2 regions of the Candidatus Brevifilum fermentans genome follow, and region 1 is predicted to be linked to the other one. Evidence: predicted binding sites of a transcription regulator. Region 1 holds the regulator's gene; the other holds the start of a gene.
The links. Region 1 encodes HrcA, which represses chaperone genes, less so after heat shock. Its sites were predicted from a motif close to TTTAGCACTCTCNNNNNGAGAGTGCTAAA; they were not measured.
Positions count from the first base shown of each region.

Region 2: groES (co-chaperone GroES) is a predicted target of HrcA. The motif match lies at 14,598-14,626, and genes of this name have one in related genera.

Region 1 covers NZ_LT859958.1:2,327,619-2,343,680, reverse strand. Annotated here, with positions in the region: gene CFX1CAM_RS10235 (Yip1 family protein) at 1-332, shown strand, start outside; gene CFX1CAM_RS10230 (ABC transporter ATP-binding protein) at 342-1,058, shown strand; gene CFX1CAM_RS10225 (COG1361 S-layer family protein) at 1,069-2,478, shown strand; gene CFX1CAM_RS10220 (ABC transporter permease) at 2,491-3,816, shown strand; gene CFX1CAM_RS10215 (pyrimidine 5'-nucleotidase) at 3,933-4,598, opposite strand; gene prmA (50S ribosomal protein L11 methyltransferase) at 4,746-5,687, opposite strand; gene dnaJ (molecular chaperone DnaJ) at 5,680-6,810, opposite strand; gene dnaK (molecular chaperone DnaK) at 6,953-8,854, opposite strand; gene grpE (nucleotide exchange factor GrpE) at 8,881-9,456, opposite strand; gene hrcA (heat-inducible transcriptional repressor HrcA) at 9,508-10,539, opposite strand; gene CFX1CAM_RS10185 (GNAT family N-acetyltransferase) at 10,848-11,885, opposite strand; gene CFX1CAM_RS10180 (hypothetical protein) at 11,950-14,382, shown strand; gene CFX1CAM_RS10175 (acyl-CoA carboxylase subunit beta) at 14,554-16,062, shown strand, end outside.
Region 2 covers NZ_LT859958.1:2,117,227-2,133,288, reverse strand. Annotated here, with positions in the region: gene CFX1CAM_RS09285 (DMT family transporter) at 1-25, shown strand, start outside; gene CFX1CAM_RS09280 (ATP-binding protein) at 107-1,492, opposite strand; gene CFX1CAM_RS09275 (DnaD domain-containing protein) at 1,422-2,114, opposite strand; gene dnaB (replicative DNA helicase) at 2,128-3,498, opposite strand; gene CFX1CAM_RS09265 (bifunctional nuclease family protein) at 3,619-4,173, opposite strand; gene CFX1CAM_RS09260 (response regulator transcription factor) at 4,522-5,190, shown strand; gene CFX1CAM_RS09255 (hypothetical protein) at 5,563-6,729, shown strand; gene CFX1CAM_RS09250 (HAD family hydrolase) at 6,726-7,439, shown strand; gene CFX1CAM_RS09245 (lysophospholipid acyltransferase family protein) at 7,662-8,369, shown strand; gene CFX1CAM_RS11695 (DnaJ C-terminal domain-containing protein) at 8,538-9,497, shown strand; gene pgl (6-phosphogluconolactonase) at 9,514-10,272, shown strand; gene CFX1CAM_RS09230 (Crp/Fnr family transcriptional regulator) at 10,325-10,993, shown strand; gene CFX1CAM_RS09225 (CopD family protein) at 11,099-11,572, shown strand; gene CFX1CAM_RS09220 (tetratricopeptide repeat protein) at 11,811-13,049, shown strand; gene CFX1CAM_RS09215 (tetratricopeptide repeat protein) at 13,096-14,511, shown strand; gene groES (co-chaperone GroES) at 14,676-14,969, shown strand; gene groL (chaperonin GroEL) at 14,999-16,062, shown strand, end outside.

The DNA.
Region 1 (16,062 bases):
CCTTTGCACTGCGCAGCCTGGTGCAGAGCGTTGCGCTGCTTTCTACCCGGCAAGTGATCAACTATCCCGGGCTCTCCGGGTTAATCAGTCAGCAGGCTGGCGGCTGGCGAGTTTACCTTGGATTGGTTCTGGAGCTGGTGGACCTGTACGGCATCTGGTTCGTCATCTTACTCCTTGTGGGGAGTCCAATCATCAGCGACCTCAAAACAAGCAAAGCAATATCGACCGCGCTGATCGCCCTATTGATTTTTATCGTCCTGGCGCTAATCCCCGGCATTGTTCGCACACAACTGGGTGGACTGGGTGCTGTGAGGCCATTCATCTATTTTTAATATAGCGTCATGATGGATTATATTAATACCACCAACCTCACCAAGCACTACCGAATGGGCTCGGGTACCGTTAAGGCACTCAACGGCGTTGACCTGAATCTGCCTGAAAAATCCCTGTCGGTGGTGATGGGACCTTCTGGTTCTGGGAAAAGCACTTTGCTGCACCTGCTTGGTGGACTGGACAGGCCGACGAGTGGCGAAATCTACTTGAATGGCAGCAGGCTGTCACAGCTCGATGAAAACGACCTGGCTGTTTTCAGGCGCCAGACTGTTGGTTTTGTTTTTCAATCCTTCAACCTGATTCAATCCTTCAATGCGGTAGAAAATGTCAGTTTTCCCATGCGTTTTATGAACATTCCCCGTAAAAAACGCAATGAAACGGCAATGTTTTATTTAGAGCAGGTCGGGATTGCAGACCGTGCCACCCACAAACCTGCAGAGCTCTCTGGCGGCGAGCAGCAACGTGTCGCCATCGCCCGAGCTCTGGTCAACAACCCCTCACTCATCCTGGCTGATGAACCCACCGGCAATCTCGACACGACGATCGGGTTCAGCATCATGGAAATTTTGGCATCGCTCAATCAATCCGGGCGGACGGTTCTGATGGTTACCCACGACCCGCGTATGACGCAGTTTGCTTCTCACATTATCCATTTGCTGGACGGTAAAATTGTAGAAGCATCGGTTTACAACCAGGTTGCCCAGGAGAATACACAATCTCGTTAAGGAACACAACATGAAAAAGAAATCCCTGTTATTGTTTTTCCTTGTGATCGTTTTATTATCCCAGGTGAGGATGCCTGCAAACGCGCAGTCTCCATCTGAGCGCCCGGTGATTGCCATTGATTCGTACTCGACTGACATCACCCCTGCACGCGGCGAAACCTTCTCCATAACGATTGGCTTTCTGAACCTCGGGCAAATAACCTCTACCAACCTGATGATTGAGTTCATTCCCGGTGACCTGATCCCGCGCGATACCGGCGGCTTCCAAACGATCTACCAGTTGATCAAAGGCGAAAAGAAAAATATCACACAAACCTTTACGGTCAGCCCGGATTTATGGGGTGCGAGTATTGCCAACACAACCGTGAACATCAACTATTCCGATTACGATGGCAATCTCTACAGCGATAGTTTTATCCTGGCGATTGATCTCAGGATCCCACCTTATGTTGTTCCGACCCCCACGCCAACACCTACCCCAGCGCCGATGTTGCATCCGCAGTTGGTGATTCAATCCTTTTCTACCGATGAAGCTATCCTGCAACCCGGCACGATTTTTGAGCTGAGCCTCAACCTGAAGAACCTGGGGAATGCTCCCGCTAAATCCGTCTCAATGGTTATGGGCGGTGGCAGCGTGGAGACCAATATGGAAGGCACACCCCAGCCAGGCATCTCTGCCAGCGCGGGAGATTTTTCCCATTTTGCACCGCTTGATTCCTCCAACATCACGTTTATCGGGGATATCCTTCCCGGGAAAACCATCAAAACAACCCAGCGCATCATCGTCAACGTTAATACAACTCCCGGCGCGCACTCGATTAATTACTCCTTCGTTTACCAGACCGAGGACGAGCAAAAAGTCGTCGACAACCAGGTGATCACCCTGCTGGTTTATCGCCTGCCTTCTTTGCAAGTAGACTTTTCTATGGAGCCAGGTCCGATTTTTGTCAATCAGCCCAATGTCTTGCCTTTGCAGGTGGTTAATCTTAGCAAGCAATCCGTTGTTTTGGGGAATATGCTGGTTGCTGCCGACGATGCTCTGCTTGAGAACAACACGGCACTGGTTGGTGTGATTGAACCGGGCTTCTACTTCACCCTGGACACCATGATCACACCCTTCCAGGTTGGTCCGATGGAAATCCTGGTCAGCGTCAATTTTACGGATGATTTTAACCAGCTACGCACTTTCGAAACCACGCTTTTGATTGATGTGGTGGAGATGGATGGTGGTGATTTTTATCCAGGCGGTGATCCTTTCTCACCGCAGGATGGTTTTGAAGATTGGGAACCCCAAGCGGTAGAGGAAACCTTCTGGCAAAAATTACTCCGTGTGCTCAAAGGTCTGCTCGGACTGGATAGCGGCGTCAGGACCGAGCCTGTGTTTTTTGAAGATGCAATGACGCCCAGCAACCTGCCCTGATGGAAACTCGCAATGAAACTGCGTGAACTCATCAGTTTGATTTTGCTTAACCTCAACCGGCGTAAAGGGCGCGTCATGCTGACGGCTATCGGCGTGGTGATCGGTACGGCGGCGGTTGTGGTGTTGGTCTCCCTGGCACAGGGTTTGAAGCAAAACGCCAATGCACAGTTCGGCAATATTGCTGAAATGTCGCAGATCAGTGTTTACCCGGATTGGGGGTCTCAATATAGCCAGGAAGTGACAAGGACGGGCGAGCACACTGAACCGCCACCGATCACCCAGGCTGTTATTGAAGACATTCGCGCGCTTCCCTCTGTAAAGGCAGCGATTCCACGTGTTGGAGTTTATGCTATGACCATAATGAAAACCGGCAAGCTGGAATCCTGGGTGAATATCATTGGCATTGGCATCGATGACCTTTCAATCCTCGGGATGGAGATGGCTTCAGGTACCTTTGAACTGTCCCGGGGAACGGTGATCATGGGTGAAGAAGTGCTGAAAAGCTTTTATGACCCTGCGAGTCAAACCGTGGATGAACCGCCTCTTGTGCCTGACTTGCAAGACCAGGTGGTAACCCTCGAGCTGACGAAATGGAGCGAAGACGATTCGGGGAATTATTTTGAAACCAAGAAAGCTTTGAAATTCAAAGTTGCCGGTATTATCCGCTCAACCCGGAGCGAATCGGATTATTCGGTGTATATGTCCCTGAACGATGTGCTGGATATCAATGCCTGGGTTAATGGGCGGCGGTTTGACCCGAAAAAAGATGGCTTCGACACAGCTATTGTCGTCGCAGATGATCGCCAAAATGTGTTGAACATCGCCAGCCAGATCAATGATATGGGGTTCATGGCTTATACCCCACAGAAATTTATTGAAGGCGTCAACAACTATTTTGTTGTGCTGCAGATTATCTTTGGCGGTGTGGGCGGGATTGCCCTGCTGGTGGCAGCGATTGGCATTGCCAATACCATGACCATGGCGATTCTAGAACGTACCCGCGAAATTGGGTTGATGAAAGCGATTGGCGCGACCAACCAGGACGTGCTCAGCATCTTTTTAGGCGAATCGGCGAGTATTGGGTTTATTGGCGGGATTGGGGGTGTGTTGTTGGGCTTGTTGCTGGGAGAGTTGATCAACATTTTCGGAAGCGTCTATATGGCAGGGCAAGATTCCGGGATGATGGGCGGCAGTTCTACAGGGATATTAGCCACCACGCCGCTCTGGCTGATTTTGTTTGCACTTCTATTTTCAACGCTAATTGGCTTGATTTCAGGCGTCTACCCGGCTGTCCAGGCTGCCAGCCTGGTGCCGGTACAGGCATTGAAGAATGAGTAAATGGGGGATCGTGATCCCATCCGCTTCGCTCGGGGACGATGATAGTGAATTGGAAACAGGAATTTGGAATCAGGAATTAGGTGATTAGGTATCAGGTATCCGAGGCCTGCTATCAACTATCCGCTACGAGTTAACAGCCGCGCCAGACCTTTGATGTCGCGGATGTGGGGACTTCCGTCATGCTGGTGCCTTCCAACGCTGACGGTTTTTATGCCGAGGGAATGGGCGGTCGCCAGGTTATTGGGGTTATCGTCGACCATCAAACAGTGCTGAGGTTGCTCTGCAACAATTTCCAGCGCTTTATGGAAGGCTTCGACTTCCGGCTTGCAGTGGGGGTAAATATCGTAAATATCGATGATGCGTTCAAAATGCTCCTGCACACCCAATGCCTGCAGGACACGTAGAGCATGGTTTGTGTTGGCATTGGTGAAGATCACCTTGCGCTGAGGCAGGGAGTGCAAGAATCGGTCAAGCTCAGGATCCGGTGAAAGCAGGTCAGCGATGGGGACGTCGTGCACATAATCCAGGTAGAAATCCATATCGACTTCATTTTCCACCTGCAATCCCCGCAGGGTGGTACCGTACTGGTTGAACAGGCGCGCCCTCAGTGCCCTGACCTCCTGCTGCGGAAAGCCCATCACTTCTACCAGGAACCGATCGATCTGCTCGCCGACCAGGGTCCAGGCGCCGGTTTCGAAGGGATAGAGGGTGTCATCCAGGTCAATCAGTAAACAGCGAATATTCTCAAAAGCAGGTTGGTTGTCGGGTTGATTCATAGACATGGTGTAAAAAAAATCCTTCAGGCATCAATGATACCATGTGCTGCCAGGGCGGTCCTTTGCTAAAGTGCAGCTTATTCGGGCTGGTAGAGAGGGTCGACCCTGTTTGAGGTTTTTAAGAGGCAGACTATCGGCATCGATTGATTCCGGCTAACCGGTTGATTTTTGCATCATCAATCCTACCCAATCGCCATCGATCATTCGCTCGATCAGCGAAAAGCCGGCTTTTGTCGCCACATCAAGCAAGTCAAGCTCTTGCTCGGCGAGGATGCCCGAAAGCAGCAACGCCCCATCCGGGCTGACCAGTGCGGGCAGCCCCTGCCCGAACAGGCGGATGATGACCGGCGCAAGGATATTGACCAACACCAGTGGCGCTTCCTGCAGCGAGAAATGCCCGGCAAGGATTTCATTCACGGAGCCCTGACCGACCTCCAGTCGGACGGCGTCTATTCGGTTCAGCTCAGCGTTTTCCCGGGTGGATGCCAGCGCTTCTTCGTCAATATCCACCGCTAAAGCATGCGTTGCGCCCATCAGAAGGGCAGCGATCGAGAGGATGCCCGAACCGCAGCCCAGGTCGATCACCGGCTCTCCGGGTTCCAGGTGCACTTCCATCAGGCGCAAACAGAGCTGAGTAGAGGGGTGTGCCCCGGTGCCAAAAGCCATAGCCGGGTTGATGCGCACCACATTCCGAGTTTCACCTTCATCAGGCTGCCTCCAGGCGGGCAAGATCAACAGGTTTTTCCCAACCTGGATGGGCTGATAATGGGTTTTCCAGGCTGACATCCAGTTTTCATCGTGGATGGGTGTGTACTGAATCGGGGGCATTGGCGCGATCATCCCCAGGTACCACAGGGCTTCTTCGAGCGCCTTTCGTTTATCTTCCAGGGTGTTATCATCGGGCAGGTAGCCATATACAGCAATATTCCCTGTTGGCTCATTCTCCTGGGTTTTTGAATTGAAATTTGTTTCAGCTTCCACCACTACGCCGTTATCAACAAAACGCCCCAGCACTTCGGCCAGGGCTTCCGCGATTTCACCGTCGGTGACCAGCTTGATTTCGATCCAGCGGACCGGAGCACCGGCATCAGCCACCAAACACCTCGCGCAACTTATCGAAGAAGCTTTGCTCCTGGATTTTGATATCGGGGTCCATGGTTTTGGCCAATTGTTCAAACAGTTCGCGTTGCTCTGCATTCAATCGGGTGGGAATCTGCACTGAAACCGTCACCAACTGGTCGCCGGTGCCGGAGCCGCGCAGGTGAGGGATGCCCCGACCTCGCAAGCGGAAGATTTTTCCGGGCTGGGTACCCGGTGGAATCCGCAGTTCCACATCGCCGTTCAGGGTTGGGATGCGAATTTCATCGCCCAGAACAGCCTGGGCGATGTTGATATCCAGATCGAGCAGGATATCATCCCCTGCGCGGCGGAAGAAGGGATGCTTCTCAACCTCGATTTCCAGGTAGAAATTGCCGTGGGGTCCGCCGTGGGTTCCGGGCTGTCCCTCGCCAGCCAGGCGAATTTGAACACCATCTGAGACGCCGGGGGGAATGTTGACCAGCTTTTTGACGGTCTTGCGTTCCAGGCCGCGCCCATGACAGGTATCGCAGGGCGTTTCGATGACCTCACCTGTACCGTTGCAGCGTGAACAGGTGACCACCTGCACCATCGACCCCAGCAAGGTTTGATGGACCTGGCGCGTTTCGCCCTGACCATTGCATTGTGGGCAGGTGACCGGCGAGGTGCCCGGTTTGGCGCCCGAACCATTACAGGTCTGGCACTGTTCATCGCGAGTGATTTGGATTTCTTTTTCGATACCAAAGGCTGCTTCTTCAAAGGTCAGCTTAACCCGACTGGAGAGGTCTGCACCGCGGCGGGGGGCATTGCGAACGCGTCTGCCGCCCATACCGCCAAACCCGCCGAACCCACCAAAACCGAACAATCCCTCGAGGATGTCTGAAAGGTCGATATTGGAGAAGTCGGGCATGCCCTGAGTGTTGACGCCAGCGTGCCCAAAACGATCATAGGCTGCGCGTTTTTCACTGTCTGAAAGGACGGCATAGGCTTCGTTAATCTCTTTAAATTTTTCTTCCGCATCCGGGTCACTGCTGACATCCGGATGGCACTGGCGCGCCAAATTCCTGAAGGCAGACTTCAGTTCATCATCATTGGCGCTTCGTGGGACGCCAAGCACTTCGTAATAATCTCGCTTAGGCATTTTTTTAATCTAATCTCACAGTTTTATCCAAAAGAGCTTCAGCAATTCAGCCGCATAAGTTTACTCATTTGGCAGGGCCATGTCAAATTGGCTCGTGTCACAGTGCCCGGGGTTAACTCCGGGCACTGCGTGGATCATCGGGTTAGACTTGTTTGAACTCGCCTTCAACAACGTCACCATCGTCCCGGTCGTCAGATGGAGGCTCACCCTCTGTTTCAGGGCCGGGCGGCGGGGTTTGTCCTGCCTGGGCATAAGCTGCTTCGCCCAGCTTTTGCATGACCTGGGAAAGCGCGTTGGTGGCACTTTTGATGGCTTCGATATCTTCGCCGTCCTTGACCTCACGGACTCTGGCTGCGGCATCTTCGACCTGCGTTTTCAGGTCGGCAGGCGCCTTGTCACCCAGGTCAGTGAGAGTCTTTTCAGCCGAGTAGACCAAGTTGTCGGCATGGTTTCGGGCTTCGATCAAGTCACGCCGTTTGCGATCTTCGTCGGCGTGCAGTTCAGCATCGCGACGCATTTGTTCAACTTCATCTTCGCTAAGGCCGGAAGAAGCTGTGATGGTGATGTTCTGGCTGCGCCCGGTGGCTTTATCCTGTGCGGTCACTTCCAGGATGCCGTTGGCGTTGATATCGAAGGTGACTTCAATTTGAGGAATACCGCGCGGGGCAGGGGGGATGCCATCGAGAATGAATTTGCCGAGGGATTTGTTGTTGGCTGCCATGGGGCGTTCACCCTGGAGGACGTGAATTTCCACCTGGGTCTGGCTGTCGCTAGCGGTGGAGAACACCTGGCTTTCGCGGGTGGGAATGGTGGTGTTGCGCTTGATCAGGGGTGTGGCCACGCCGCCCAGAGTCTCAACCGAGAGGGTCAGCGGGGTCACATCGAGCAGGAGGATATCTTTGACTTCCCCGCCCAGAACGCCAGCCTGAATCGCTGCGCCAACTGCAACCACCTCATCGGGATTGACGCCTTTGTGCGGCTCCTTACCAAACAACTTCTCCACTTCACTTTGAATTTTGGGCATGCGGGTCATTCCGCCCACCAAGACGATCTCGTCCACTTGGTTTTTTGTCAGGTTGGCATCGTTGAGGGCATTTTTAACCGGGGTAAGACTGAGGGAGACCAGGTCATCGGTGAGTTGTTCTAACTTGGAGCGGCTGATGGTCATCACCAGATGCTTCGGTCCGGCAGCATCAGCGGTGATATAGGGCAGGTTGATTTCAGATTGCATGGTGGAAGAAAGCTCGATTTTGGCTTTCTCGGCTGCTTCTTTCAGACGTTGTAAAGCCTGCCGGTCGTTGCGCAGGTCAATGCCATGTTCTTTTTTGAATTCGTCGGCGATGAAATCGATCAGGCGTTGATCAAAATCGTCGCCGCCCAGGAAGGTGTTGCCGCTGGTGGAGCGTACCTGGAAGACGCCTTCGCCGACATCCAAAATGGAAATATCAAAGGTGCCGCCGCCCAGGTCGTAAACAGCGACGACCTCGTTCTTCTTCTTATCCAAACCGTAAGCCAGGGAGGATGCCGTGGGCTCGTTGATGATGCGCAATACTTCCAGACCGGCGATCTTTCCTGCGTCCTTAGTGGCGTTGCGCTGGGCGTCGTTGAAATAAGCCGGCACGGTGATCACTGCCTGGGTGACGGGTTCACCCAGGTAGGCTTCGGCATCGCGCTTGATTTTAGACAGGATCATGGCGCTGATTTCGGGCGGGGAGTACTCCTTGCCTCCCAGCACCACGCGCATGTCGCCATTCGGTGCTTTGGTCACCTGGTAGGGGACCACTTTTAAAGCCTGTTGAACTTCGGGGTCATCGTATTTGCGACCCATAAAGCGTTTGATGGAGAAGATGGTGTTCTCCGGGTTGGTGATGGCCTGGTTGCGGGCGACGCGGCCGACCAGGCGCTCACCATTTTTATTGACGGCGACGACGGAAGGGACCAGTCGTTCGCCCTCTGCGGATGGGATCACAACCGGTTCGCCAGCGATCATTACTGCGGCGGCGGAGTTTGTGGTCCCAAGGTCGATACCAATTATTTTTCCCATGTGATTATGCCTCCTAAAAATTTCTATTACTGGGCGACACGCACCATCGCCGGGCGGATGATGCGGTCAGAAATGCGGTACCCGGGCTGGATGATGTCAATGATCTGCCCTTCGCTGTATCCCGGGTGTTCTTCAAGGGTGATCGCTTCGTGGATGTTGGGGTCAAATTCGTCCCCGGGGTTAACGTCCATGCGCTCGACACCCTGGTTCTTCAACTGGGTGAGGATCTTTTGATAGATCAATTCGATCCCTTCAACCCAGGCAGCAGCGCCTTTTTCGGCTGGTTTATCCTTGAGGGCGCGCTCCAGGTCATCAGCGATGACCAAAAAGGTTTTGACCGTACTGGCGAGGGCGTCCTGGTAAGTACGTGTCGTATCGCGTTGCACGCGTTTTTTGTAATTGTCAAAATCAGCGCAGGTGCGCAAATAACTGTCGAGCTGCTCATCAACCTGTAGCTGTAAGGATTCAATTTCCTTTTCCAGATTGGAATATTCGTCAAAGGTCAAGGCAATCATAGGCTGACCCTCATCGGCGGGGTTGTGCTCTTTGTTTTCTTCTTTTTGTGCTTGTTTTTTGTTTTTCTCTTTTTTTTCTTCGGTCATAGGTTGCTCCAGTAGATCAGGGTATGGATGATTCCATGTCATAACAGGGTTTTACACCACCAGGGACTCAGACACGAGATCGCTGAGCACATTGGCGACGAATTGAACAGTAGAGATGGTGCGGTCGTAGGGCATGCGGATTGGACCCAGCACGCCGATCGAACCGGTCAGGGACTGGGGATCGCCATAGCGGGCCAGGATCACCGAACACTGGCGCAGCTCTTCCCAGGTACCCTCACCGCCGATGAGAACCTGGATACCGCCAACATCGGTGTTCATCATTGTGCTGGCAAGCAAGTTTTCTAAAAGCGAGCTTTCCTCCAGGATATGCAGTGCCTGGCGGGCTTCATCAGATTCAGCAAACTCAGGTTCCGAGAGGACATAGGCCATCCCGTCCAGGTAAATTTCTCCAGTGACCGATTCTTCAATCAGGGTCATTTCAGCCAGGAGGATATCGATGATATCCTGTCCGAGAGCATCAAATTGAGGGCGTAAGCGGGCGATGTCGTCGATATCACAGCGGGTGCACTGGTGTGAGATGCGGTTGGCTACCTCTGATAGGCGCTCTTGTGAAACGGCTTCAGCCAGTGTAATGAACTGCTGACGAATCTCGCCCCCCATCAGGACGAGTACCATCAACACCTGACGGCCGCGTGCAGCAATCAGTTCCAGGTGTTTGAAGATGGTCTTATCCGCGTGGGGTGCGGTCACCAATGAGGCAGCCTGCGATTGATTGGCCAGCACTGAGGCGGCTAATTTCAGCCATTGTTCAACGTCCTGACGGGATTGGTAGAACTGGTGGGAAATAGTGCGGCGTGTGGCGGTGGGGAGCGTGCTTTTTTGGATCAGGTTGCCGACAAAAAAGCGGTAGCCCTCTTCGGTGGGCACCCGACCGGCAGAGGTATGCGGCTGCCGCAGGAGGTTGTGTTCCGTCAGGACACTCATCTCGTTGCGGATTGTAGCCGAACTCATCGCCAGGTTGTATTTTAGAACCAGCGTTTTAGACCCGACCGGCTGTGCGGTCTGGATATGTTCGTGAATCACGAGGGTCAGGATTAATTTCTGGCGGTCAGTCAATCGCATGGCTTGCTCCGATTAAATTTTAGCACTCTCATGTGGAGAGTGCTAAAAAGCACAGGTTTAATCTTACCATGCAGGCTTTAGAGCGTCAAGAAAGGGGAGGTCATGTGTACGTAAGCGTTTTGTTAGAAATGGTGGAAGGGCGAATTTGGTGATTAGGAATTGTGTTTGAGTTAGTCATCACGAGCTTGCGAAGTGATCCCAGACAACACGTTTGAGATTGCTTCCCTCCGGTCGCAATGACAGAAGTTCCGGTTTGCAGGCAAAGCCCGCAATCCACTAACAGCTGTCAACGATCAACTGCCAGCTTCTTATATCCCCCGCGTCAGGGTCGCCCGGTGCACATGCCGGTCGACGCCGCCAAATTTATATTTATAATCCTCATCGCCGCGCATGAAGTCGAACTCAGTAAGTCCCTGCTCGATAGACCACTGTATTAAATGTGCCAGGTGAACCCAGCCGGGAGAATAATCGCGAAACGCCCATTCCCAGCCGGAGTTATAGCCCCAAAGGCGATTATTGAACAAAAAGGAGAGATGTCCGGCGGCTTTCTTCCCGTCCAGGGTGAAAAATGAGAGCTGGAGCCAGCCGTGCTCAAAGGCGATCCGGGCGGTGTTATGCAGATGCTGCACCATCGGCTCGGTCAGGAAACCGCGTTTGCTGGGGTCCTGGGCCATCATTTCAATGAAAGCCTGGGTCTCTCGCTCCAACTGGTCCCGATCTTCGACGATATAAAAATCCGCTTCTGCCAGACTGTTCTCCACATTGCGATATTTTCTGCGGATCTCATGACGTTGTTTTTTATCGAGTCCCGCCAGGTAGGTTTCATAGTCCGCTGGGAGGGAGATGTAAGGCGCTGGCTGAAGATAAGTCTGTTGGTGCTCCCATCCGCGCTTTTTGGCTTCGAATTCCAACAACGCCAGGGTGGGGGAGGATTCTAACAGGTTGTGTAGATCCAGAACTTCCCAGTGGGGCAGATCGTTATCAACTGAAAGAAAGTCCAACAGACCGCTCAGAAAAGGGTGCAGGTCCTGCGGATCGACGATAAAATCCAGAAAATCAGAAACTTCAACGGCGCCAACGAACATCAACGCAGGCTGACCGGTGAGATTCTGAGCGAAGAACAGGGGCGCGATTCCCACCAGGCGGTCGTCCTGAGTCGCAGTGATGATCACCAACTGACTGTCTTCGGGCCACTCTCCACCGCCGCGCGTCTGCCACCACGCTTGCTGATATTCAAAGGTGAGGAATGGTACATCACTTGCACTGTGTCCTAAAAGTTGATTCCATGGATCTTTTAATGACTCAAGCTCAGCGAAGTTGTGATAAGGTTGAAATTTCATGGTCATGATTATACCTTAGCGCAAGCGTGTATAATGGAGGCAAGCTTTAGAATGAACGGGTTAGGTGCACATGTATGATCTTAAATTAATCCCCATTCACCAGGAAAAAGGGCAGCCAATCCCGCAGCAGCGCGGTTTTACCGCCGCTAGGCCACCGCGCAGAGCCGCGCGCAGCCGCGAAGATGACATGCTGATTCTTTCATTAATCATCAACGGTGACGCACAGGCGGTGGCAGAGCTGCACGATTCATGGCTGGAAAAATTTGTTGAACCGTTTTTTAAGACCAGTGGTTCGGTGACATCGGCGTTGCGCTCGTTTATCGAGACCCTCAACCTGACCATGATGGAAAAGAACCTCAAGGGAGCTGGAGCCGGGGCAGCGGTCACCGGCGCGATCAACCTGGCTGCCGTTCATCGGCGTGCGGTGTATATCGCTCAATCCGGGTTGACCCATGCTTATGCCCTGACCCAGGCTGGACTGGAGCACTTCCACGATGCCAGCCGGCTCGATCGCGGCCTGGGTTTGAGCCGCACGCCCACAATCCGTTACTACCAGGCAGACCTGGGTTCCGGAGGCTACCTGTTTATGTCGGATACGCCTGCGCCCACGTGGACACAGGAACAATTGTGTAAGGATGGATTTCCGAGCCTGGAGCAATTGCGCCGGCGTTTAATGAACCAGTCTTCGCCCGATTTGCGCCTGGATTTGGTGCAGATCTTACCCGGTGAAGGTCAGATCACAACGATCAGCCCGGTTATTTCGGTGCCGGCAGCCCCTGAGCGAGCTGAGGTTTCCCTCTCCGTCCAGGAAGGACTTGCCAATGACGCCTTGCCCCTGGTCGATGAAAGCCCCGTGGAAATCGTCATTGACGATACGCAGCCCGTGCCCCCACCTGAAGGTGAAACAGCGCTGGAGCAGCCTGTGGAAGAGAAACTCGTATCGGCGCCGGAGCCTGAGCTCACCGATCAAGACGAGGATGAGCGTATCATCACCGATGACGTAGAAACCGATGGCGTAGAAAAGGAACCGCTTTCGGCGCCGGTTGAGCCTGGCGTCCCGGGTGAAATCAGTGCTCAGGACCAGCCCCCAGAGAGAGCCCGCTCGTCAGAAGCTACCAAAGCTCGCAAGGACCGCAAAGCCTTTGCCGACCAGGTCGACGAGATGCGCGAAGTGGGTTTAAAGAGCCTGGCGAAGTTTTTCAGATGGTGGGGCGGCACCCGGGGAAAACTGGGCACTGCTTTTAAAAAAATCTTTACAAGAGGTGGGTCTGCCGAAGAAGCGGAAGTTCCAGCATTGTCCTTGCGGACTTCGTTGATTATTGTCATTGCCGTGCCTTTGCTGGTGGTAGGGATTGCGGTTGGCGTTTACCTCACCCGCGGACGGGTACAGCTACATCAGTATTACCTTGCCCAAGCAGAAACGGCAATTGCCAGCGCGCAGGCGGTTAACGACCCTGTAAAGGCACGCGAAGCGTTGGCACTTGCGATCCAATTTCTGGACCAGGCGGAATCGTTCCGATCGACGAATGAAACCAAAGAATTGAGAACAAACACCCAGCATGCCCTGGACGTGTTTGATGGGGCCTTACGGCTCAGCTATCACCCGGCAATTCTTGGAACGCTGTCCGAAAGCATTAATATCACTCGCATCATCTCGTACGGCATGGATTTATACATGCTCGACGCCACTGCAGGACGGGTGATCCACGCTATTCGGAACAGCCAGGGATACCAGATTGATACCAGTTTCCTATGCGAAGCAGGTAATTACAGCGGGGGGGCGGTGGATCTGCTGGTGGATGCCACTCCGCTTCCGATCAACAATCCCTATCTCGCCCATGTTCTGGCGGCGGATGCGAATGGCCATGTGATTTACTGCGGTCCGGGGCTGGAACCGGTGGTGCAGACCCTGCCGCGCGGTGTTGAGACCATCGGCGCGGTGACGCGCATTGCCTCTGAAGGCAATTTTCTGTATGTCCTTGACCCCACTGCTGAGGCAGTGCGGGTTTACCGCTCGACAAACGGGCAATTTTTAGATGAACCGACCGTGTTTTTCGGGAGAGCACAGGTTGACCAGATTCCTCCGTTAAGACAGATGGTGGATATAGCTGTCAATGGTGCAGAGCTTTACCTGCTGCGGAGCGATGGGATGCTATCACATTGTTTAGCGACGGGGCTGTCCGATGATCCGGTTCACTGTGAGAACCCGGTAGAGTATATTGACGGGCGTCCCGGAAAGGAAGGTCAGCCGGTAAGCATGCCAGATTCCCGGTTTGCCGCTGTGTTGTACACAGCTCCGCCCGACCCGACTGTGGATATCCTGGATGCAGAAAACGCGGATATCTTCCGGTTTTCGCTGCGCTTCAGGTTGTATCAACGCATGCGCTCTGATATCGGAAATTATGAAGTGAGTTCACCCGCGGCAACAGCTTTTACCATCGGCGTGGACCGAATCGCCTTCATTGCCTTTGGTCACCAGGTGTTTTGGGCGTATGTGGAGTAAAAATTTAGTGATTAGGAACCAGGAGACTAGGAATTAGGCATCCGGAAAACATCTGCATTATAGCACTGTACTGATACCTGATACCTGATACCTAATTCCTGATTCCCAATCACCTGTTCCCATTAATGTTACAATAGATTTGAATCGAGACCATCATCAATTAGGAGGATTATGGCACAAGTTGATCCGCGAATAGAAGTGTTGCGCGCGATGCGCACCAGAGCAATGGGCGGCGGCGGGCAGGATAAAATTGACCGCCAGCACGCCAAAGGGAAACTGACTGCCAGGGAGCGCCTGGACTTGCTGCTGGACCAGGGCAGTTTTACCGAATTAGAACCTTTTGTTGTTCAGCAAAACGTTCCCGAGGACGAGGCTGTTCTTGGCGACGGTGTGGTCACCGGATATGGCACGGTGGAGGGCAGAACGATCTACGTTTATGCCCAGGACTTCACCGTGATGGGCGGGGCGCTGGGCGAAATGCACAGCCGCAAGATCTGCCGGGTAATGGACCTGGCCGCTGCTAATGGGTGTCCGATCGTCGGATTGATTGATTCGGGCGGCGCGCGTATCCAGGAGGGCGTGAGGAGCCTGGGTGGCTATGCCGAGATCTTCAAACGAAATGCCCAGTACTCCGGGGTAGTACCGCAGATCAGCCTGATTTTGGGACCCTGCGCTGGTGGAGCGGCTTATTCCCCGGCGCTGACCGATATGATTATCATGGTTGAAAAGCAGAGCTTCATGTTTCTGACCGGTCCGCAGGTGATTAAAACCGTTACCGGTGAAGAGACGGATTTTGAATCCCTGGGCGGGGCACAGGTGCATCTGAATGTGAGCGGGACCGCGCATCTGATCACCAAAGACGAGCAATCCGCCCTGGCACTGGCGCGCGTTGTGTTGGGTTACCTGCCCTCGAACAATGTTGAAAACGTGCCGCTGAAACCCGCTACGGATGACCCGCAGCGCCTGGCAGAGGCACTGAACAGCCTGGTGCCGCTGGATCCCAGCAAACCCTATAGCATGCACTCCGTGATTGAATCCGTGGTGGATCAGGGCTCGTTCCTCGAGCTGCAGGCCGGGTTTGCCCGCAATTCGATTGTGGGTCTGGCGCGGTTTGATGGGATGACGGTCGGGATCCTGGCGCAGGAACCCAGCGTGATGGCCGGGGTGATCGACATCGACGCTGCGGATAAGTTGTGCCGAACGGTGCGCTTGTGTGACGCATTCAATATCCCCCTGGTGACCTTTGTGGACTCACCCGGATTCTTGCCAGGGGTCGGGCAGGAGCACCGCGGGATCATCCGCCATGGTGCAAAGGTGCTGTTTGCCTATTCAGAGGCGACGGTGCCCAAGATCAGCGTGGTGACGCGCAAGGCTTATGGCGGGGCTTACGTGGTGATGAGCAGCAAATACCTGGGCACGGACATCAACTATGCCTGGCCCAGCGCAGAAATCGCTGTGATGGGGCCGGAAGGCGCCACCAATATCTTGCATGGGAAAGACCTGGCTAAAGCCGAAGACCCACAGGCAGAGCGAGCCCGCCTGGAAGAAGAATACCGTCAGCGCTATCTGACGCCTTATGCCGCTGCCCATGCCGGCTATATTGATGAGGTGATTGAACCTGCGGAGACTCGTAAAAAGATTATTGCCGCTCTGCGGGCGATCCAGAACAAGGCTGAACAA
Region 2 (16,062 bases), 210 kb from region 1:
GATGAGCTATCCAAACAAACATTGATAGCTGGTGTTAGTCCTGGTGAGGATAGCTTCAGCGCCGATCAGGGCTGGCTTTCAATGGCTGCAGGGTGATGACGAAAAATCACTTCCCGCGATATGCTGGCACAGGAATCACAACCACTTTGCAAAGACGTTCATCCTGCATGCGACTATACAGGCGGGGGTCCAACTCTTCTTCGGTGTTGGCGGTGGTGATGACGGTGGGCAGTTCAGCATTGTAGCGGTAGTTAAACAACTGGTAAATTTTTTCACGCGCCCAGGGGGTGGCAGATTGGGTGCCCAGATCATCGAGAATCAGCAGACGGGTTGTGCGCACTTCTTCAAAGCGCCGGTCCAAAGAAACCGGGCTGGTAGGACTGAAGGTTGCCCGCAGGTGATCCAACAGGTCGGGAACACTCACCATCAGGGGCGGGAAGCCCAGCCCAGTCTGGTAATTACCAATCGCTGCAGCCAGATGGGTCTTGCCACAACCGTAGGGTCCGGTCAGCACCAGCCAGCCATGGGGATGTTCTGCATACTGCCGGGCGACTTCAAAGGCGTGTTTCAAATCCTTCAGGTCCTGTGCGGGTAATTTTTCATTTTGACGCAGGCTGAAGCTGCCAAAGGTTTGCCGGCTGTGCAAACTCAGGGTTGAAAGCTCGGGATGCCCGATATCATCGACGGGGTTTCTATAATCCGGCGCCAGGATTTTGACCACGGTCACCAGGTTTGGGTCCTGTATGCGGGAACGGATGCGTCCTTCAAAGTCATTGGTCGGGAGGTTGCTGGTGACCACGGTGGGCAACTGGTTGACATAGCGGTGATTGATGATTTGGAAGATCTTCTCCTGTGCCCAGTTGGTGGCGTTTTGGGTGCCAAAGTCATCCAAAATTAACAGGGGGATTTCGCGAATTTCTTCAAAACGTTCTTCAAAGCTCAACTCACTGCCGGTATAGGCATAGCGCAGCCAATCGAGCAGGTCGGGTACCGTAATGAACAGGGTCGAAACGCCCGCTTCGATGGCGTGGTTGGCAATGGAAGCAGCGAGATGTGTCTTACCGCAGCCATAACGACCCAATATCAATAACCAGCCCTGGCGGTTATTGGCAAAGTTTAAAGCCTGGTTAAAGGCGTTTTCAAGAGAATCGGCCTGGTGTTTTGCCATGCCAAGATGACCGCGCTTTTCAAAATTGTCAAAACGAAGATTGATCAGAGCATCAAGGCTGCTCATGCGAAATAAACGTGATTTTGCCGACTGGGTGATTTCGTCTGCACGGCAGGGGCAGGGCTCAATTTTACCAAAATCTGGGTGTCCAACCGGAAGATCGCGCCGTAAATAGCCAATACCCTTACAAATTGGGCAATCCGGCTTGCCGGGAAACTTTACCTGGCGAGCACCACCCGGGTTCTCCTGCTCATCATTCGTTTTTGAGCCAGCTTTTTCGATATCTTTCCGGATCTTGCGAATCGTCTTTTCGTTTTTGGTCATTTTTGTGTCCTTCCTTGTGCCAGCGTTTTAAAATCGCCTGGACATAATTCCAGGTGCGCACATTGCGGGTAACGGCAATTTGGATGGCTTCTCTAATCCAGGGCGCCGGGTAGGTTCTTTCGTCTTCTTTGAGAATTTCCGACATCAGGGGGGTGATCACGCCGATGTTTTCTTCATACAACTGAAAAATGTTTGGGGTCGGGTCCGGAAGATGTGCCGGTTGGCGATCCTGTTGAGGGGTGTGCCATTCACCCGTTTCGATAGCCACGACGGCTGCTCGTCCCTGAGGTGTATTGAGGAAGTAATATGTTTCAGCCAGGTATTCAATTTCAGCCCGGATGACCACGTCCTGCGCCATTAATTCCTGCAGAGCAAGTTGAAGACGATTTTCACTTCCCAGCATGTTCAGCAGGGCGGGGTCAGCGAGCAGATCCCCCCATCTCCAATAATGCACCTGATCGTGGTACTGTCCCGATTGCCAGAAAAGGTACAGCAGCAAACGCAATTGATCCAGGTCGTTGATCTGTTCAAGCAGTTGCGTAAAGAACGCCTCTGGAATCTGTGTGAACGCCGGGTCGTTCTCGGGAAAACCGTTGAATCGTGGGACTGGGTGTTGTGACATCGATCAACCGCTTTCAATATCCACGATCAGGTCCGCGGGCAGCGTTTTCAAACTTTGCTAATTCTTCAATAAACACCAGCCCGATGCCCGGATGTGTGGGACCATTGCGATGTTTGGCAATGATCATGCGGGCTTCGTTTTTCTTGCTCAAATCTTCGCTGATTGGATCCCGGTCGATAAACATGACGATGTCCGCATCCTGTTCCAGCGAGCCGGACTCACGCAGGTCTGAAAGCTGGGGCTTTCTGTCGGGTCGATGTTCAATTGCACGGGAGAGCTGGGCAGCCGTAAGAACGGGGACATTTAATTCTCTGGCCAGCACCTTGAGGTTCCTGGAGATATTTGAAACTTCCTGGACGCGGTTATCGGTACGGGTATCTCCACTCATGAGCTGGATGTAGTCAACGATCACCAGGTCAAGGCCAAACTCAGAATGTAATCGCCGGCATTTCGTGCGTAGCGCCAGGGGGGTGATGGCAGGGGTATCATCCAGGAAAATCATCGCTCGGTCGTAGGGTTCAAGAGCCTGGTAAAAAATATCCCACTCGTCCGCATTCAGCTTGCCAGAACGCAGGCGCTGAAAATCAATGCGAGTGTCCATGGCGATCAGGCGCTGAAGCAGTTGTTCGCTGGACATTTCCATTGAAAACATGGCGACATGTTTCTTGTGCACCAAGCCAGCATTGCGCAAGGTGCCGAGTAAAAAGCCGGTCTTCCCCGTACCCGGTCGACCGGCAACGATCAGAAGGTCAGATTTTTGCAAGCCTCCCAACAGGTTATCGATATCGATTAAACCGGTTGGCACGCCCATAATATCATCCGGCCTTTTTGCCACCTCATCAATCCTGTCGTAATACTCGTGAGCGACATCGCTGATGCGAACAAGATCGCGTTTGATGCGGCGTTCACTGACATTAAAGATTGCCTTTTCCGCTTCGTCGATGAGAACTTCAACCGGTTGATTCTGACTGTATACTAACCGGGCGATCTCGTTTGCGGCTTGAAGCATGCGGCGTCGAATGGCGTTTTGCTCAATGATACGCCCATAGGATTCAGCGTGATAGGCATTGGGCGATTTGTGAATTAATGAGATCAAATATCCCTCACCGCCAATTTCATCAAGCTGTTTTCTGTTGATCAGCATTTCAGGGACGGTTACCATGTCAATCGGTTGTCGGGATTCACTCAGGGATTTAAAAGTCTCCCAAATCCAGCGGTTTCGCTCAAGGAAAAAATCATCGGCAGAAAGAAACTGAGCAACCTCCAGATAAACATCGGGATTGATCAACACTGCCCCGATAAGTGCTTCTTCAGCTTCACGGTTGCTGGGCTGGGTCAGTGGCTGGGACAAGCTATCGTCGTTGAAATTATAATCATCGTTCATGAGAGGTATTCCAATGCTTTTCACTAAGTCGGGCTGGTGTTAGTCCCCATGGTGTAAAAAACCGGGGTTCAGCGCCTGCTGACATCTCCCGGTGATAATAGCAAACTGCAACCGTCCGGGTTAAGGTTCGTCTTCCTCATCATCTGATCTGAAATCATCCAGGTCGATATTCTTTAGAAAATCGTCAAAGATGTCCAGGTTACCGGTCTCGATTTCTGCACTGGCCCGGGTTTCTAACTCAGCAGCATCCTGATCAGAGATATCCTCTTCTGGAATGATGCTGGCCTGTGCCATGACATCTTCCGCTACCAGGATGGGTGCATTCATGCGCACGGCTAATGCCAGCGCGTCTGAGGGGCGACAATCGACAAACTTGCGTTTGCCGTCGATCTCGATGACCAGGTTGCCGTAGAATACATCATCCGAGAGCGAACTAACCTCTACCTGGATCAGCCTGCCGTTGAGGGATTGGATTAAGGTTTTGAGTAAATCGTGGGTTTGAGGCCTGGCGATCTGGATGTCTTGTAAAGCAATGGTAATTGCCTCCGCTTCGTAAAGGCCAATCCAAATCGGCAGATAGCGTTCTTTGTCAACTTGTTTCAAGATGACAATGCGTTGTTGATTGGTCAGGCTGACGCGAACACTGTCGATCTCTACCTCAATCATTTTTGGCATGGGATTCTCCTGCAGTTACCGAGATGAAATTAATTCTAACACGGGCGACAACAAGAATCAACCAAATCAGGATTAGAACTATTCGACTTGTTAAGGTTTTCGAGTATAATCGAAAATAAGCAACAATCGAGGATAATTTTAACATTTTTGTTAGAAAAAGTTGATGAATTACAGGTCAAAGAGGTTCTCTCATATAATCGATCTATTCATGAGATTTGGAACCCGGATTGAAAGAACCTGAAGCGAACCATTTTGTTTATGTTTATTGATATAATGAAAATTGTAAATCAGGAAACAGATTGATGGTGCTCCGATACATTTTTACAGCCACTTGGGAAGGACAGGATTTTGTCGGATAATCAAGGCGTTGTGATTTTGGTCATAGAAGGCAGCAGGGGTGATTATATTTCCTTCAGTGAAGAATTGCGTCGTAAAGGATACCAGGTTCAAAAAGCATCGAGCGGGAGAGCGGGCCTTGACGTGATGGAAGACCTTCAACCGCATGCCGTTGTTGTTGATGCTGCTTCAATGAGAACCAACGGTATCCGTATCTGCAAATCCTTCAGGATTTCTAATAGTGACTTGCCAATCATCCTGATCATCGAAAAGGATGCAGCAACTCCTGCGAACATCGATGCAAACCTGGTATTGCGGCTCCCTTTTACTGTTCAAAAATTAATCAACCGTCTGCAGGTTTATCATCCCTCAGATGAAAAGCATATCTTACGGGCGGGACCCATTGAGCTGAATACCCATACCCAGTTTGTCACCTGCAACGATCGCCAAACAAAAATCACACCCCGGTTGGTGAAAATTCTACAGGTGTTGATGAAAAACAATGGCAAAGTCGTCAAACGGGATCCTTTGTTTACCCAAATTTGGGATACAGAATATACCGGTGACACCCGCACGCTGGATGTGCATATCAGTTGGTTGCGTAAGGCGATTGAGGAAGATCCTCGTAATCCAAAACTAATTATCACGGAGCGGGGGGTTGGTTACATTTTGAAGGCTTAATCCGCTTCCTTTCAAAAACAGAAAATTTGTCGAAAGCCCCTGGTGGGGTTTTTATTTAATATATGATGGATTATCATTGGGTGTTGTTAAACGATTCGATAGCAGATTATGCGCGATTATTTAAGTCATAACACATATAAAAATAAAAAGGTAAATATGAAATCAAATTCAAGCAGAAATATCATCATCAGCTGCGCCGCCGTTTTGATCATCTCCTGTTTATGTATCAGTTTGATCATGATCAGTGGCTTTGTGGTTTCGATGCTGTGGCCCATCAATTTTGACAAAATTGGGAACTTGATTTTTCCATGTGATTCTGGAACATGTCTACCAGGAAACACAACCTCACTACCGAACAAGACTGTGGCTGCAATGCTTGAAATCGAGGATCAGGTGAGCCAGTTGCGAGGTTTAACACTGTTGGAAGAGGTCCCCAAGGTGATAATGACCTCAGAAGCGCTTGAGGATCGGGTCGTGAACGATTTTTTTGCTGAGTACACCGATGAAGATGCCCGCCAGGATGTGATCATCATGGCATTATTGGGGCTCTTGCCAGCGGATTTCGATCTGAAGAATCTTTATCATCAACTGTACAGTGAGCAAATAAGCGGTTTTTACGACAGTCAAACTAATGAAATCTTTGTGGTTGGGGGAAACGTGTTTGGCATCAATGAAAAAATGACTTATGCCCACGAGTTTACCCATGTATTACAGGATCAAACTTTCAGATTTGAAGAAGGACTCAATTACACCGATGAAGCCTGTGAATTGGATTCAGAACGCTGCGCAGCCATCCAGGCGCTGATTGAGGGTGACGCCTCCTGGACTGAATCGCTCTGGTTTCAAACCTATGCTACCCGAAGTGAGTATTTGGATTTCCTCAAAACTTATACAGCGTTTAAAAGCCCGGTTTTTGACAACGCTCCGAGCTACGTCCAGATGGACCTTATGTTTCCTTATGAATACGGCTTCACATTTGTGGAGTTTCTTTTTGAAAAGAATGGGTTTGATTCAATTGATGCAGCATTCCTTGACCCACCCGTGTCGACAGAGCAAATCCTTCATCCGGAGCGCTATCCTTGGGATGAGCCCAAAAAGGTTACACTGCCAGAATTGGAAAACACTCTGGGAGAGACCTGGACGCTAATTGATCAGAACGTCATGGGAGAATGGTCCACATATTTAATCCTCAGCCAGGCGTATGACAGGGACCACCGACTCAATGACGACCTGGCAAAAAAGGCGACGGAGGGTTGGGGTGGTGATGCCTATGCGATTTATCTAAACGAATTAACGGATGAGGTCATTTTTATCCTCGATTTGGTATGGGATTCGGCTCTGGATGCCGATGAATTCGAGTTTGCATTGACGAAATACGCAGATAAGCGTTGGGAGGTTGATTCCCAGCCCATTGCAGGGCAGCCGACCTGGTCTGGTCGTGGGGAGACCACTCTTGTTTTCCAAGAAGGGGAGCGGGTATTGTGGGTGATTGCACCAAATCCGGGGCTGGCTGAGGTTGTTTTCGAAGCGCTGAAATGAAACAGAACGAGATTATATTAGCCCGGCATTTTGATGTTTCGCGCGTGAAGGGCTTGTTGTTTGATGTGGATGGCACGCTCAGTGACACGGACGACCGCCTGATCCACCGGATCAGCAAGTACCTGGCGCCCATTGCACGGCTGCACAAAGAGCAAGGTGCCCATCACCTTGCCAGGACTCTGGTGATGGCGATGGAAACGCCAGCCAACACGATTTACCACCTCTTCGACCGGGTTCATCTTGACCAGCCGCTTTCGAAAATTTACGATTGGCTTTCCCGCAAACGCAATAAAAAGAAATCAATGCAGGATCGGTTTTGGATTATCCCGGGTGTGAAGAATATGCTGGACGATTTTGATGGGCGCATGCGCATGGCGGTGGTCAGCGCTCGGGATAAGGACACCACACATCAATTTTTGGAGCACTTTGAACTGCAGCAGTATTTTGACGTTGTTGTCACTGCCCAGACCTGCAACCACACGAAACCCTTTCCCGACCCGGTGATTTTCGCCGCCGAGCAGATCGGGCTGGAGCCTGCTCAATGTGTGATGATCGGCGACACGATTGTGGATGTGAAAGCCGGGAAATCAGCCGGTGCGCAAACGATTGCAGTTTTGTGCGGTTTCGGCAGCAGGCGAGAATTGGAACGCGCCGGCGCGGATTTGATTGTGGAGTCGACAGCCGATATTCAAGAGTTGTTTACGCTTTGATCGCAAAGCGGGTCAGCGGATCAGGTGTTTACCTGAAGCGGACTGAAAAGCCCAGGCTGAAAATGAGTTAACCAGAAGCCCATGCGTTTCACAAAAGGGATGCCAGCAATCCCCTTGTGAATTGGATATAATTTAAGGCAGTATCAAATCGCCGTTGAAGATGCCTTTATATCTGTTGGAATTATTCGTTAAAAGATCCGGAGTCGATTACCTGTGAGCATTGTGAAAAACCAAACCCAAGCATCCCTGGAGCAGAAATACCGCTGGCCCCGCCGGCGCTTTATTCGGAGCGTCCTGAAAACCGGGATTGATGTCCTGGCCAGTGTGCTGACGCATTGGGAAGTCAAAGGTTTAGAGAATCTTCCGACAGAAGGTCCCCTGCTGATTGTGGGCAATCATTTCCATTTTTTAGATACTGTGGCGCCCATTCACAGCACGCCCTGGCCGCTGGAATTTATTGGGGATTTGGTGATGCCTAACGCACCTCGTTTAACGCGGTTGTTTCCCAATGCCTGGCAGACGTTGAAAATCCAGCAGGGCAGCCCTAATCTTGAGGCATTGCGTGCATCCGAATCCATCCTGGCGCAAAAGGGTGTGTTGGTGATCTACCCTGAGGGGCATGTTCATCCCGGTCCGCTGAGGCCAGCGTTGCCCGGGGCTGCCTACATGGCACTGCGCACCGGCGCGCCGATTATCGCCATGGGCACCGTGAGTGACAATCATTGGAAACTGGTAAAAACTATCACAGAAAAAAAGCGGCGATTACGAGTGTGTACGCGAATTGGGGAGGTGTTCGGACCGATTCCGACGGATACCCCTGAGCGTCCAACCCGTGAAGAGATCAAAGCTGCCGGTCAACTGATCATGACCAAAATTGCCGCGCTGCTGCCGAAAGATTACCGGGGCGAATTTGACCCGGAGCTTGCCTGAGTTTTTTGATCATTAAGCCTGCCCGGAGAGTTTAAAAAAAGGCGCATAACTGCTTTTGTACCTCCAATCCGTCTTTGACAATATTGGGTGGACTTCGAAGCAATCTAATCTTATTTAGATAAAATGCGCCTAAAATAATGACATTATTGGCATTGGAAGGAATGCTAAATGCAGTATCGAGATTACTATAAAATATTAAATGTCAGCAAAAACGCCAGCCAGGAGGACATAAAAAAAGCCTATCGAAAGCTGGCGCGTGAATATCATCCGGACGTTAACCCGGATGATCCTAACGCGGAAGAGAAATTTAAAGACATCAACGAAGCCTACCAGGTGCTTTCTGACCCTGAAAAACGTGAAAAATATGATCGATTTGGGTCACAGTGGAAGCATTATAAACAAACGGGTGGTCGAGCCGAAGACTTTGACTGGTCTCAATGGGCTGCTCAAAGCCCGCGCGGCGGAACTCAGTATCGATCCGTCACGCAGGAAGAGTTTGAGCAAATGTTTGGTGGCGGTTTGGGCGGGTTTTCAGATTTTTTCGAAACCTTGTTTGGCGGTATGGCGGGTGCCAGGTCAACCAGGCGACCTGCCGGGCAGGCATCTTATCAGCGCATGCAGCGCGGACAGGATATTGAGCATACAGTGGACATCACGCTTGAAGAGGCATTTCGAGGGACGACGCGTTTGCTGACCTATGAGGGCGGTCGGCGGATTGAGGCTTCAATTCCCCCCGGTGTGAAATCAGGTTCCAGGGTTCGTCTCAGCGGGCAGGGCGGAGAGGGGACGGCAGGCTCTGGCGATCTATTCCTTAAAATCAATGTCAAACCGCACGCAAAGTTTAAGCGCGAGGGTGATGATCTGAGAATTGTACTGCCGGTGGATTTCTTTGTCGCCTTGCTGGGTGGAGAGGTGACCGTGAATGCCCTGGACAAGGCTGTGAAATTGACCATCCCGCCTGAAACCGATTCCGGAAAAACCTTTCGGCTGACGGGTTTAGGAATGCCAAAACTGGGTAAGCCCAATCAACGCGGGGATCTGTATGCTGAAATTAATGTGCTGGTACCAAAAAACCTGACAGATGCGCAAAAAGAACAGTTTAAAGCCTTACAAAAATCGATGAAATGACAGGACGTGATCAGAAATGGAATCCATCCAGGTATTATCGGATCCATTAGCTTTGGCTCGAGCAGCTATCGATCAGTTTGTTCACCGGGCGCAAGAGGCAATTCAAGCCAGGGGGAGGTTTTCGGTTGCGCTCGCTGGTGGGAGCACACCTGAACCGGTGTATGCGGGTTTGGCGCAGCCAGAAATTCAAACTAAACTGGCATGGAATGATATTCATTTCTTCTTTGGTGATGAGCGCTATGTTTTACCGGATCACCCTGATTCGAACTTCCGGATGGTTCAGGAGGCTTTGTTTTCGAAGGTTGACGTACCAGAGATGAATGTTCATCGTGTGCGCACAGAACTCAATGCCGGGTTAGCTGCGTTTGATTATGAAACAAGGTTGAAAGCCTTTTTTCTCAGTCCTTGGCCAAGATTTGACCTGGTGCTGTTAGGGATGGGATCTGATGGGCACACCGCATCGCTGTTTCCCCACAGTTTTGCGTTGAACGAAACCTGCCGCTGGTTTGTTGCGCATCAACTACCATCACAATCTTTCTGGCGATTGACCCTGACGAAAAACGCCATCAATGCAGCCCGCCAAATCGTGGTGCTGGTAAGCGGAGAATCTAAGGCGCACATGCTTGCGGAAGTGTTTTCTGGGGCTTATGCACCTGAACAAAAGCCGATTCAAATGATCTCACCACAGGACGGTGATTTATTATGGCTGCTCGATGAGGCTGCTGCCAGCCAGTTGTCAGACAAATGGATAAGACGAACATCACCCAGAAATTGATTGTTTTCCACTTTGCATTTCGTGTGCAATTCCTTAATAAAGATATATAAAAATGAACATCACCCCGGAATGCTTATCTAAATTTCCCCTTTTGGAGATCCTTTCAGAAAATGAACTTAAGCGGGTCGTACCTAACGTACGCACTCAAACGATTCACAAAGGTGAGATATTGTATGTTCAGGGTAAAACTTCAGACAAATTGTATTTTGTAATTAATGGATGGTTTAAAACTGAAAAAATTGCTGCAGATGGTCGACAAACAACTTTGAGATTTATTGGCCCGGGTGAGTTAATCAACGAACTTGCTGTGTTTTCAAAAGTTGATAATGCCGTTTCGGTCATAGCCATGGAAGAAGGCAAAGTCTTCTATTTGTTTCAGAGTTACGTTGAGCAATTATTAGAAACCAACTCAAAATTCTCTCGTGCAGTGGTTGAGAGCCTGGCGGTAAGAATTCAGTATTTGCTTGAACAGATTGAAGATTTATCTTTTTACACGGTCGATGTCCGGCTTGCTCGTTTCTTGTTGTTACAGGCTGATGGCAATGTTTGGAACAGGCAGTCGTGGATCACGCAAACAGAAATGGCAGCTCGTCTGGGTACCGTGTTAGATGTGGTTAATCGTAACCTGCAGAAATTCGTCAGAGATGGCTTGATAGAGATCCAACGAGATAAGATCACAATCGTGGATCGAAATAGATTAGAAGAGATTGCGCAAGGCTAATTTCGATCATTCACAAAACCCAAATTTCAGTTCGACTTATGTCGAAGAATAATTGTTCCTCAAATGCTATAGTGTTGGAAAACATCATAAACTTTTGGAGGAAAAATGCAAAAACAATTGGTTTTTGGGATGATCAGATCATTACATGATCTATTTACTGCCTTCTGGATTGGCGGGATGTTGACGACTGGATTTGCTTTCTTGCCAGTTGTTAAAAATGCCGGTGCCGAGCCAAAATTGAAGAATAAATTGTTAAAAATTTACCAATCCAAACTCAGAGTTGTTGGTTTGATCAGTATTGGCGTGCTTTGGATCACCGGATTATTGTTGAGTAAGCAAGCTGGTGGCCTTTCTGGATTTTTGAGTTTTACTACACCTTATCATACATTGATATCCATCAAACATCTGGTTGTCTTCACGATGATCGTTATTGGAGGCTATCGAGGCTTCATTTTGGGTCGTAAGATTGAGAAATTTAACCAGCAGGAACAAAAAACTTATATGCTGTTATTGGTCATCAACATTATTCTGGGTGTGGTTGTCATTTTTTTGAGTGGAATTGGCGCAGCCCTGGGATAAGGTTAAGAACACGTGATATCCAGTATATAGAAAGCCAATGCCAGCCACTTAAATCGGATTGAGTGAATTACAGTCATCGGAACCCACATTCACCTGACAGTATAAACGCACAGATCAATATATTCTTTCCATGATTATTGATGACTTGCGTTAAATAATAACAATTTTGCCTCGCTTGACGGACAATAACTTCAGGACTATGATTCTTAACATGTATTTGCGCGGCAGTAAGTGGTCGATGAATAAGCGCAGAAGGCGATCAAACCCCTGGTTGATCCTGTTCCTGCTGGCTGGAATCGGTTTCTTTTTGTATCTAAATACCAATGTGATTCCAGCAATACCGCCGCCTTTTGTTCCCACACCAACGCCTACACGAGATCCCGTATCTTATGCTGAGGAGGCTGAAAGCTACCTGGCAGAAGGACGCCTCGGCATGGCTAAGGCGTCTTATGAGGCTGCCATCAAAGCCAATCCCCAGGAGGTTCCCAATTACCTCATCCTGGCGAAATTGCAGCTTTACAGCGGTGAGTATGAAGCAGCCAGGGTCAATGCAGAAAACGCGTTGTTGTTGGACAATAAACGTCCTAATGCCTATGCACTGCTGGCCTGGTCGAAGGGGTATTTGGGTGAATTTTTAGAGGCTGAAGCGGATATCCGCTCGGCTTTGGATCTTGACCCGAACAATGCCTTTGTCCATGCTGTTTACGCCAACATCCTGGCAAGGCGGGTGGCAAATGATCTGGGAGAAATCAGCACGCTGGAAAAAGCGATCACACACTCGCAAAGAGCAATGGAGATCGACCCGCAATTGCTGGAAGCTCGCTGGGCACGCGGCTATGTACTTGAAATCACTGGCAACTACGAGGAAGCACTCGAACAATTAGAGGTCGCCGTTGAGATGAATGACATGATCGCAGAGCTGCACATGGCCATGGGCAGGAATTATTTCACAATTGAAGAATACGAACTAGCGGTTGGTCAATTCACTAAAGCGTACTCGCTGAATCCGACCGATCCAGAGCCAAACTGGTACATTTCGCGGGTTTTTTCTCGCATTGGTGAATTTGCCAAGGCTGTTCAATACGCTGAACAGGCCGTCAATGATGATCCCTCCAACCCGAGGCTTCACGGCAACCTGGGTTCGATGTATTTCCGCAACTTGCAATACAACCAGGCGATTGAATCCCTGGAACTGGCGGTGCGAGGTGGCGTTGCCGCGGGCGGTGTGGAGGTTGAAGGCCTGCCGTTGAGTTACTCCATGACGGTGATGGAGTTTTACAGCCGTTATGGACTGGCGCTTGCCAGAGTGAACCGCTGTGGAGAAGCTGTGCAGGTTGCCCAGGCCCTACTGCAGACCGTGCCCGACGATCCGACAGCGGTGTACAACGCGGAGATCATTATTGAAACCTGCCAGGAATTCCAGGAACATCCGCCCACGCCCATACCGGAAAATGGTGAGTCAGAAGAAGTGGAATAAATTCAGGATAATGACAATTAGCCTGAAGCACAACTAGGGTAAAACGATGTACCTTAACGGCAGAGAACCGCATTTCAGAATTGTCCGTAAAAAATCAAACCCCTATCGGGTTCTAATTTTCTTGGTGCTGATTGCCTTCTTCCTGACGCTGTTAACCAGCATTGTTCGGGGCGATGTTCAGCCGCTGTTTTTACCCACACCCACGCCCACCCGCACTTCAGATTCTTTTGTGAAAGAGGGAATGACTCATTTTGAAGCCGGCAACCTGGAGGCGGCCATTACCGCGCTAAAACGCGCGGTGATGCTTGACCCTGAGAATACAGCCATCCTTGCCGAGCTGGCACGAATTCAAACCTATTCTTCAGCCCTCAGCACGACTGATGCTGATCGCTCTCAGCGTTTGGCTGAGGCGCTTGAATCCATTGATCGTGCGAAGGAAATCGATCCCGATAACAGCGAGGTCCTGGCAATCCGTGCCTTTGTGTTGGATTGGAATGCAAACCCGTTCCTGGTGGACCCGGAGACGGAAGAAGATTTGTTGAATCGCGCCGAATCCGAGGCATTAATGGCGCTGCAAATCGACAGCGCGAACACCCTGGCGTTGGCGTATTACGCCGAAGTTCTGGTGAGTCAGATGAAGTTAAACCAGGCTTACCAGTATATTCAACAGGCTGCGGAGCGAGATCCAAACCTGATGGATGTCCATCGGATCATGGCTTTCACTTATGAGACCATGGGAGAATACAACCTCTCGATCCAGTCTTATAAGCGCGCGATTGAAATCATGCCGAATTATACATACCTGTATATTGCCGTGGGACGGATCTTTCGCCACCTTAAACTTTATGATCAAGCTCTGGAGCATTTTGCCAGGGCGGCAAACCTGAATGAGCAATTAGGCATCAAAGACCCCACGCCTTACCTGACGATTGCCAATACTTATGCCCAGGAGGGCGAATTTTTTGCCGCAGCCTGGAATATGCAAAAGGCGCTAAGTTTTACACCTGCCAACCCCAGTGTTTATGGACAGTTAGGCGTAATTTATCATAAGTCACGCAATTACGAGGGCGCTATCCCGGCGTTGCAGTGCTCAATTGAAGGCTGCAGCGCCGAAATCAGTTGTGAAGTACGTCAATGCGATCCGGATGTCGATCCGATGGTGCCCGTGGAAGGGCTGCCGCTCTCGGGGAGCACGATTGTGAATTACTTTACTTATGGCTCTGTTTTAGCCGGCTTGCATCGCCCAGGTGATGATAAGTGCGATCGAGCGCTGGCTATCTTTGCACAGATCCGCAGTCGCTATGCGGATGATCCCTCGGTGATGAGCATTGTGCGCGCGGGTGAAGAAATTTGTGCTTACAGCCTTGGATTAATGGACCTGAGCGAAACGGGGGAAACGCCGGTCAGCGCAACGGAAACGCCGCCGCTTGAGCAGCCGGTCGATGATGCAGCGGAAGAATAGCTCTCCCTGAGTTTGTGTAAATCTTTTGTAAGAATTCTATATTTTACCCTTGACGACCATTTTGGAAAAAGGTAATATTGGGGGGTGTTAGCACTCTTGTTGTGAGAGTGCTAAAAAGTCGGAAAACTACTGATAAAAGAAAACAAATTCAAACGGAGGAACTGATGACAATTTCAATAAAACCTTTGGGCAATCGCCTCGTGGTCGAACCCATCGAGGAAGAAGAAATTACTGCTGGAGGCATCGTGCTTCCTGAAACCGCCAAAGAAAAACCCCAAAAGGGCATTGTTTTGGCTGTTGGCCCCGGCGAGCGCAATGACGAAGGCGAATATATGCCCCTTGAAGTCAAAGAGGGTGACCGTGTCCTGTTCGCGAAATATTCGGGGACCGAAGTTAAGTACGATGGCAAAAAATTGCTGATCATGCGAGAAAGCGATATTCTCGCCAAAATCAACTAATGAGAAAAACATCCAAGGAGTAATTAACAATGGCTAAACAAATTATTTTTTCAGAAGAAGCACGCCGTTCGCTCAAAGCCGGCATTGATATGGTGGCGAAATCGGTTGTTACAACCCTCGGTCCGAAGGGACGCAATATCGCTATCGATCGCAAATTTGGTTCTCCCACCATTACCCACGACGGTGTTACCGTTGCAAAAGAAATCGAGCTGGAAGACCCCTTTGAGAATATGGGCGCTCAGTTGCTTAAAGAAGCTGCAACCAAAACCAATGACATCGCCGGTGACGGCACGACCACATCCACTGTACTGGCGCATTCAATCGTAACCGACGGCCTTAAAAACCTTGCTGCCGGCGCCAACCCCATGTTGCTCAAACGGGGTATTGAAGCCGCGGCGAAGGCAGTGGCAGAGGCGATTGGTTCCCAGTCAATTGCGATTACCAGCCCGGCAGAAATTGCAAATGTGGCCTCAATCTCAGCCCAGGACCGTGAAATTGGCGAACTGATCGCTGAGGTGATGGACAAAGTTGGCAATGATGGTGTGATCACGGTTGAGGAATCACGCGGCCTCGAATTTGAAACCGACTATGTTGACGGTATGCAGTTTGACCGTGGATACATCTCGCCCTATTTCGTTACTGACCCCGAGACAATGGAAGCCAAAATTGAAGACCCCTATGTCCTCGTTTACGACAAGAAAATCTCTGCTGCCAGCGACATCGTGCCTCTGCTTGAAAAATTGGTACAGGTCGGCAAGCGCGAGCTGCTGATTATTGCAGAAGATATCGATGGTGAAGCCCTAGCAACACTGGTGATCAACAAACTGCGCGGCATGATCAACGTACTCGCTGTCAAAGCGCCAGGATTTGGCGATCGCCGTAAAGCCATGTTGCAGGATATCGCTGTTTTAACAGGCGCCAGCGTGATTTCTGAGGAAACCGGCCGCAAGCTGGAGACCGTCACGGTCAATGATCTTGGAAAAGCTGAAAAAATCTTCAGCACAAAAGACGAGACAACCATTGTTGGCGGCAAGGGTGATCCCAATGCCATCAAGGGACGCGTCGATCAGATCCGGGTTGAAATTGAAAATAC